One region of the Streptomyces sp. NPDC003042 genome, then DNA from elsewhere that is predicted to be linked to it. Evidence: riboswitches for the same ligand, from Rfam matches in the RefSeq annotation. Region 1 holds a riboswitch; the other holds the start of a gene.
The links. A riboswitch is a leader RNA that binds a small molecule or an ion and turns the genes downstream of it on or off. The one in region 1 is predicted to bind cobalamin.

Region 1 (4,204 bases):
CTTCATGTTCCTCTACATCTATGTCGACTACCTCGCCCTGTACAAGCCCGGCTTCGTCGACGACATCCTGGCCGGCATCGTCCACGAGTTCGACATCGGTCCAACCTTTGTCGCCATTGCGCTCACGCTCATGGCCATCCCGATCCTCATGATCCTGCTCTCCGCGACACTGCCCGCCCGTGTCAACCGCACCATCAACCTCGTCGTAGCAACGCTCTACATCCCCGTCTCGATGTTCAACGCGGTAGGGGAGTCCTGGACCTACTTCTACTTCTACGGCCTCTCCATCGGACTCGAGGTGCTGCTCCTGGCCTTCATCCTGCGCTCCGCCTGGACCTGGCCACGCCGCACCGCATCACCGGCGACCCTGGCAGCCAGCCTCGACAGCGAGCCACTCCGCAGGCCGCAGCAGGCGTGACTGCCCGCCCCGCGCCCGACCATCCTTCGCTCGCGCCACCCGCGGGCACGGTCCATTCAGCGGTGACCTGATGGTCATGCCGGTGTGGCGATGCTCCAGGGATCGCCCAGAAAGGCGTTGCGTAGGGCTGTGAAGACCTCGACGCCGTGGGCTTTGGCCGTGGCGATGTAGGAACGGACGCGGCAGAACGCGGTGAGTCCTCGCATGCTGCGCCAGCTCCCGCTGATCTTGGCTTGGAGCTTGGCCATCCTGATCGCCTGCTCGGCTGGGTTGTCGGTCCACTCGACGTGGAAGTCCAGGGTGAAGTTGAGGACTTGATCGACTCGCTCACGCATCCGTTTCGCCAGCTTGTAGGCGTCGTGGCTGCGGCCGGCGGTCCCGGGGGTGTTCGCGTCGATGCCCTGCTGCGCGGTGTTGAGATACAGATCCCGCAGGCTCTGGCTCGTGGTCGTGGACAGGCCGGCCGCGCCCTGCGTGATCGCGGTGTCGACGGGGCGTCGTGCCTTCTCCAAGGTCTGGCGCATCTGCTCGGCCCACGCCTGATGTTCGGGGTCGGACTCCCACACGGCCTTGAGGTCGCGCAGCAGGTGAGCGCAGCACAGTTGCACCTGGGTGACCTTCCCGCCACGGGTGGTGTCGCTGTATTTGTGGTAGCCGTGCCAGTCATCGCGGATGAGCACTCCGGCGAAGCGCGGCAGGATGTCGAAGCCGTCCATGGCGGCGTGGCTGCGGGTCTGGTGCGCGCCGTACCAGATCAGATTGTCGGTGCGGGCGGTGTAGACGTAGCCGGTCGCGCCGTTGACCGGCACCGGGGTCTCGTCGTGGTGCAGCCGCGGCGCGGCGGCCAACGCGCGTTTCAGGTCGGTCTCGAAACCGACCAGCCGCGTCGACAGTCGCCGCAGGCAGGAGGCGACGAACCCGGTGGACACCGGGCAGCCGAACAGTTCCGCGAGCATCTCAGCGGTCCGCTCCATGCTGACATGCCCGCGATAAGCGATGTGCGCGGCGAACGCCCGCACGTTCGGGCCGTAACAGACCGGCCCGGACACCCCCGCCGGAGGCGGCGCCTGGGTGAGGTGCCCGGCCGAGCACCGCCGCCGCATCAGATCGAACTGGACCTTGCGCAGCGTCACCGGCGGGACGTCCCACTGCTGGACCGGGGTGAACCCCTCACCAGGGGCGTTCGAATCCAGACACTCGCCGCAGGTCGAGCACTCGGCGGGCTCGACTGGCACTGTGTCAGCCAACTCCGAGACCGGCGCGAACTCCAGGCCCGAGCCCGGGTGTCCCCGCTGCCCACCGGGCTTGCGGTCCTTGGACCGTTCTCGCCGCGAGTTCGCCTTATGCCGCTTGGCTGACGGTTCCCGACTGCCCGAACGCGCCGGTCGTGCAGGAGCGGATCGCCGCCGCGCTCGACGGCCGGGCGGCGGAGGTGGAGCTGGTCGAGGTGCGCGAGGAGGAAGAGGCCGCGCTGGGGCATGACCGGCTCGCCCACCGTGCTGATCAATGGCGCCGACCCGTTCGCGGTGGCGGGGGCCGCGCCGAGCGTCTCGTGCCGCCTGTACCGGGACGCGGACGCCCGCACCGACGGGGCGCCGAGTGTGGAGGCCCTGCGCGCCAGGCCCTCACGGGCGGGGGCAGCCGACCCATTGCAGCACCTGTTGTTGGCGTTCGTTTAGCTGTCGGGTCGCTGGCCGTGTTCTGCCGGTCCATCGTCTTCATCGGCCTGAGCACATTGGCTGCAGCACTCGGGCTCAGGGCCGTATCCGCTCGGCCCGCACGGCGCCGTGCCGGGAGCGCGCTAAGCTGCACACGCCCCGCGGGGGAAGTCCGGTGGAAGTCCGGCGCTGACCCGCAACGGTAGGCGGAGTGACGAACCTGTAGGCAGGTCCGTCCCCCGTGAGCCCGATTACCCGCGGCGGTGAAGGCTCCTGACAACTCGCCGTGGACTGCGAGAGGGTGCTGCGCCGGACGCACCACGTCGCGGTCTGCTCCCTTGGCGTGTGGCACGGCCCGAGGCGAAGGCGATCCGCCCGTGGCCATACCTGTCGAACACAGCAGCGCTGCCGCGCCGCCGCACGCTTCCCGAACGGGCACCGGGCCGGCGCCGCCAAGACGCGTGCCGCTGCCACCTCTTCTCGCCGCCCTGTGCGTCGCGCTGGTGCTCTCCGTCGTCTGCGGGGCGGGGATCGGGGCTTCCGGACTCTCCTGGGGCGAGGTGCTGCGCTATCTCTGGTCGGGGCTGGCAGGTGGAGCGATAGCCCCCGACGAGGTGCCGGCGTACACCATCGTCTGGGAACTGCGCTTCCCGCGAGCCCTGCTGGCCGCGGTCGTCGGCGCAGGGCTCGCGGCCATCGGCGTCGCCGTGCAGGCCATGGTCCGCAACGCGCTCGCCGACCCCTTCGTCCTCGGCATCTCCTCGGGCGCGGCAGTCGGCGCCAACGCCGTCATGCTCTTCGGTGCGCTCGGCGCGCTCGGTATCTGGGCGCTGTCCACCGCCGCGTTCTTCTCCGCGCTGCTCGCCATGATGCTGGTGTACGCGATCGCCCGCACCGCTCGTGGTCTGACCCCGATGCGGCTGGTCCTCACGGGCAGCGCGATGTACTACGGCTTCTCGGCCGTCACCACGTTCATGGTGTTCGCGGCCGAGCGCGGTGAGGCGGCCCGCTCCGCGATGATGTGGCTGCTCGGCAGCCTCGGCGGCGCCAACTGGGCCTCCCTGCCCGTTGCCGCGGGCGCCGTGCTCGCCGGCCTCGTTCATCTCACGCTGTCGGCGCGCCGACTGAACGCGCTCGCCATGGGCGATGAGACGGCGGCCGCGCTGGGCGTGGACGCGGGGCGGCTGCGCAAGGAGCTCTTCGTGGTCTGCGCGGCCGTCACCGGGGCCGTGGTCGCCGTCAGCGGTGCGATCGGCTTCGTCGGACTGATGGTTCCCCACGGCGTACGCATGCTGGTCGGCGCCGACCACCGCCGGGTGCTGGCCGTCGCACCGCTGGCGGGCGCGGTCCTGATGATCTGGGTGGACATCCTCTCCCGCGTCGTGATGGCACCGACCGAACTGCCGGTGGGCGTACTGACCGCAGTCATCGGCGTGCCGTGCTTCGTCCTGCTGATGAGCCGCCGCTCGTACACCTTCGGAGGCGCGTGATGCGGATCGACATCGATGACCTGACGGTCGAGACCGCGGGCGCGCGGCTGGTCGAGGACGTCACCCTGCGGGTGGGCGGCGGGCAGCTCGTCGGGCTGGTCGGACCCAACGGCAGCGGCAAGTCCAGCCTGCTGCGCTGCGTCTACCGGGCGCTGCGCCCCACGGCCGGTACGGTCCGGCTCGGCGGGGAGGACCTGCACGCGATGAGCGCGCGCGACGGCGCCCGCCGGCTGGCCGCGCTACCCCAGGAGTCGGTCGCCGAGTTCGACTTCACGGTCACCGAGGTCGTAGCGATGGGACGGCTGCCGCACCAGAGTGCCACGGCCCGCACCACCGCCGGGGACCGGCAGGCCTGCGAGGCCGCGCTGGCGCGGGTCGGCGCCGGACACCTGGCCGACCGCGGCTTCCTCACGCTCTCGGGCGGGGAGAAGCAGCGGGTCCTGATCGCCCGCGCGCTGGCCCAGCAGCCGCAGGTGCTCGTGCTCGACGAGCCCACCAACCACCTCGACGTCGCCCAGCAGTTGGAAGTGCTGTCGCTGGTGCGCGGCAGCGGGCTCACCGTGCTCACCGCACTCCACGACCTCAACCTCGCCGCCGTCCACTGCGACCTGCTCTACGTCATCGAGCACGGCCGGATC
Region 2 (4,204 bases), on a different contig from region 1:
CATGCCGACATCCTAAGTTTGCGCGGCGTGCGGTCAGCCGCGTACCGACTTCCACGCGGACAGCTCCTGCGGGGTACGGGGGCCGGGGGCGCCCGGGGCCAGCAGGCCGTGCGTGCGGAGCAGGGCCGTCACCGCCGGGGACCAGGCCTGGCGCAGGCCCGCCGACGTGAGGAGGGCCGGGTCCGACAAGAGGGTCGGCGCCGGGCCCACGCGGATGCCCGACGGGGTCAGGACCGCCGCGTCGTCGGCCCAGCGCACCGCGAGGTCCACGTCGTGCGTGGCCATCACCACCGTCGTGTCCGTGAGGCCGGCCAGGACGTCCAGCAGCCGCTCCTGGCCGTCCGGGTCCAGCCCGGCCGTCGGCTCGTCCAGGATCAGCACGCGCGGGGCCATCGCCACCGCGCCCGCGATCGCCGCCCGCTTGCGCTGCCCGTACGAGAGCAGGTGGGTCGGGCGGTCCCGCAGCGCCGTGATGTCCAGGGCCTTCAGTGCGGCGTCGACCCGCTGCCGGACCTCCGGCGCGGGCAGGCCCAGGTTCATCGGGCCGAAGGAGACGTCCTGTTCCACCGAGGCGGCGAAGAGCTGGTCGTCCGGGTCCTGGACCACCAGCTGCACCGCCGTCCGCAGCCGGGTCAGCCCGGACCGGTCGTACGTCACCGCCGTGCCGTCGAGCCGCAGCGTGCCCGAACCCGGCCGCAGGCCCCCGCTCAGCAGCCGCATCAGCGTGGTCTTGCCGCTGCCGTTGCGGCCCAGCAGGACCAGCGCCCGTCCCTCGGCGATGCCGAAGTCCACGCCGGACAGCACCGCGGGCCCGTCCTCGTACGCGTAGCCCGCGCCGACCAGTTCCACCAACGGACTCAACGGGAGAGCTCCTTCAGTACGAGGGTTGCGGCGACCAGCCCGGTCAGGAGGGCGGCGGACGCCGTCAGGAACCGCCAGGACAGCGCCGCCCGCGGTACGAGCACCCGCAGCGCGCCGTCGTACCCGCGCCCGGCCAGCCCCTCCTGGAGCCGCGCCGCGCGGTCGAAGGCCCGGACGAACGAGGTCGCGGCGAGCCCGGCGACCGAACGCCACGCCGCCGCCCGGCCGGTGTTCCCGAGGCGGGCCGCCTGCGCCCGCCGGACCTGGGCCAGGGAGTCCAGCAGCAGGAAGCCGATCCGGTACATGACCAGGGCCACGTCCACCACGGGGGCCGGCACCCCGGCCCGGACCAGCCGGGGAAGGACGTCCGAGACGGGGGTGGTGAAGGCGAAGAGCAGCACGCCGAGCGAGGCCGCCGACGTACGCAGCAGCAGTTCCCCGGCGTGCCGCAGGCCGTCAGGGGCCGGCGCGAGGAACCCGTCCGGCCCCCCGACGGAGACCAGCAGCGGCAGCGCCCCGGTGAAGCAGAAGCCCAGCGGGATCCGGAAGGCCCGCCACAGCTGCCGCCCGGCCACCCCGGCGGGCCCCAGCAATACGGCCAGGGTCGCCGCGGCGACCAGCGGCCCGCCGGGCCAGGGCGGCAGGCACACGGCGGTGACGGTCAGCCCGAACCCCAACAGGGCCTTCTCCAGCGGGTGGCGGCGCCGCCAGCGGCTGCTGTGCGCCGCCACGTCGATCGGCAGCACCGCCTACGGCTCCGGCGTGGCGGAGGGCGCCCCGGCCCCGGCCTCGGACCCCGCTGCGGCGGCGGCCTGGCGCCGGCCCGTACGGACGCCGAAGTAGTACGCGAGCACGCCCGCGCCGAGCGCCGCCTGGAGGGCGAACAGCGCCGACTCGATCTCCGCCGAGGGGGGTTCGTACAGGGGGGAGAACCACGGCTCGTAGTCCGGCTCGATCTCGGTGATGGCCGCCTCCGCCTGCGCGTCGGCGCCCGCGAACGGCTCCTCCTGGCCGTCGCCCAGCCCCAGCGCGAGCGGGAGCACGGCCAGCGCCGCCACCAGGAGCAGCAGCAGGGTGTTGATCTTCGCGTTCCTGGTCATCGGTTCGTCGCCTCCTGCCGCGCCTTGGTGCCACCGGTCAGCCGGGCGACGCCCAGGCGCACCAGGTCGGACTTGCTGGACTGCATCAGCAGCCGCACCACGAGCACGGTCAGCAGCCCTTCGCTGACCGCGAGCGGGATCTGGGTGAGCGCGAAGATGCCCGCGAACTTCTCCAGGGAGCCGACGAATCCGCTGCCCGGGTCCGGGAAGGCGAGCGCCAGCTGGACGGAGGTCACGCAGTAGGTGACCAGGTCGGCGAAGAAGGCACCGAAGAACACGGTCACCATCAGCGGTACGTCGAACTTCCGCAGCAGCCGGTAGACGGCGTAGCCCGCCCACGGCCCGGCGACCGCCATCGAGAAGACGTTGGCACCGAGGGTTGTGAGCCCGCCGTGCGCCAGCAGCAGGGCCTGGAACAGCAGGGTGATGGTGCCGAGCACCGCCATGATCGGCGGCCGGAAGAGGATGGCGCCGAGCCCGGTCCCGGTGGGGTGCGAGCAACTGCCCGTCACGGAGGGGATCTTCAGGGCGGACAGGACAAAAGTGAACGCTCCGGACGCCCCGAGCAGCAGCGTGCTCTCCGGGTTGGCCTTGACCTCACGGGTCAGGGCGCGGACACCGTGGACGACGAAGGGAGCGGATGCGGCGCCCCAGGCGACCGCGTGCAAAGGGGGCAGGAACCCCTCGGCTATATGCATGAGTAGAGAGACCTCTCCAGCACCTCGTGGATGGACGACGCGCCCCGGCCGGTCTCCTGGCTCACGGGTACTGATGCCCTGAACTCCGCCTTCCCGGGGCCGTACGGTCTCCCGCGCGGTCCCAGTGGCTTTCCCGCAGGAGTGGAGCCGGACTTCCCGATCACAGTGGCGAGGGCCGCACCGGTTTTCCACCGGTTTCCCGAACACCAAGGCCCGCTGACCCTAGTCGCCCGCGCCGACCGGTACCAACCCCAAGGCGGCCCGGACGGGCGCGGCGCGCTGGCGATCCCGGCCGGCGGTGGGCAGGGTGGGGGGCGTGCCCGACGATTCCGCCACCGCGAACCACCCCGACTACTCGGACCTTTCCGCCGTCTACGTGAACTGCACCCTCAAGCGCTCGCCCGAGACCAGCAACACCGAGGGCCTGATCTCCAGGAGCCGCGCCGTCATGGAGGCCGCCGGCGCCCGGACGTCCCTGATCCGGGCGGTCGACCACGACATCGCTACGGGTGTCTGGCCGGACATGACCGACCACGGCTGGGAGAGCGATCAGTGGCCGGTCCTCTACAGCCAGATCATGGACGCCGACATCCTGGTGCTCTGCGGCCCCATCTGGCTCGGGGACAACAGCTCCGTCATGAAGCAGGTCATCGAGCGGCTCTACGCCTGCTCCTCCCTGCTGAACGACCGGGGGCAGTACGCCTATTACGGCCGGGTGGGCGGGGCGCTCATCACCGGCAACGAGGACGGCGTCAAGCACTGCGCCATGAACATCCTGTACAGCCTCCAGCACCTGGGCTACGCCATCCCGCCGCAGGCCGACGCGGGCTGGATCGGCGAGGCCGGGCCCGGGCCCTCGTACCTCGACCCCGGTTCGGGCGGGCCGGAGAACGACTTCACCAACCGCAACACGACCTTCATGTCGTGGAACCTGATGCACCTCGCCGCGCTCCTCAAGCGCGCGGGCGGCATGCCGGCCCATGGCAACCAGCGGTCCGAGTGGGACGCGGGCTGCCGCTTCGACTTCCCCAATCCCGAGCACCGCTGACCCGGTGACGACCTGTCGTCGACCCGACGGGCAGCCCGCCGACGCACGTTTCGAGGGCGATGGCCGGGCAGGCGTAGGCAACCCCATGTGCGGTCGCGGAGTTGGCAGTTGACTGTGCTCACCGTGTTGACTGTGTTGATCGTGTTGACTTCGGCGGAGATCCACCAGGATCGCTGCCCAGCACACCCGTCCCGCATCTCAGGAAGGAAACCGGCGTGACTTTCGGGGGACCGAACCCGTACGGCCCGATATCGCGGCCGAACGGGGGTCAGCCACCGCCGCCGCCGGGCGTGCCGCCGCAGCCCGGTCCCAGCCAGTACCCGCACCCCGGGCCGCATCCCTTTCCGGGGCCGCCGCCCTACGCCCCGTACGTGCCGCCCCGTTCGCTGTGGCAGCAGTTCCGCGACGGTGACTGGCCTCCGCTGCTGGAACTGCTGCGGCGGGTGCCCGTCCACGGCTGCGTGTGGGGTGTGTTCCTCCTGTGCCTGTGGCCCCTG

Region 2: it holds a riboswitch for cobalamin, as region 1 does, so the genes downstream of both, ACWDYJ_RS34815 (energy-coupling factor ABC transporter permease) here and ACWDYJ_RS28785 (FecCD family ABC transporter permease) in region 1, are expected to answer to the same signal.

What each region holds. Positions count from the first base shown of each region.
Region 1 covers NZ_JBSFTP010000075.1:29,738-33,941, reverse strand. The annotation lists gene ACWDYJ_RS28795 (DUF6326 family protein) at 1-418, shown strand, start outside; gene tnpC (IS66 family transposase) at 493-1,926, opposite strand; cobalamin riboswitch at 2,219-2,354, shown strand; gene ACWDYJ_RS28785 (FecCD family ABC transporter permease) at 2,538-3,566, shown strand; gene ACWDYJ_RS28780 (ABC transporter ATP-binding protein) at 3,566-4,204, shown strand, end outside.
Region 2 covers NZ_JBSFTP010000132.1:2,589-6,792, reverse strand. The annotation lists gene ACWDYJ_RS34835 (PadR family transcriptional regulator) at 1-3, opposite strand, end outside; gene ACWDYJ_RS34830 (energy-coupling factor ABC transporter ATP-binding protein) at 34-861, opposite strand; gene cbiQ (cobalt ECF transporter T component CbiQ) at 858-1,607, opposite strand; gene ACWDYJ_RS34820 (energy-coupling factor ABC transporter substrate-binding protein) at 1,611-1,961, opposite strand; gene ACWDYJ_RS34815 (energy-coupling factor ABC transporter permease) at 1,958-2,659, opposite strand; cobalamin riboswitch at 2,689-2,885, opposite strand; gene ACWDYJ_RS34810 (flavodoxin family protein) at 2,976-3,707, shown strand; gene ACWDYJ_RS34805 (hypothetical protein) at 4,079-4,204, shown strand, end outside.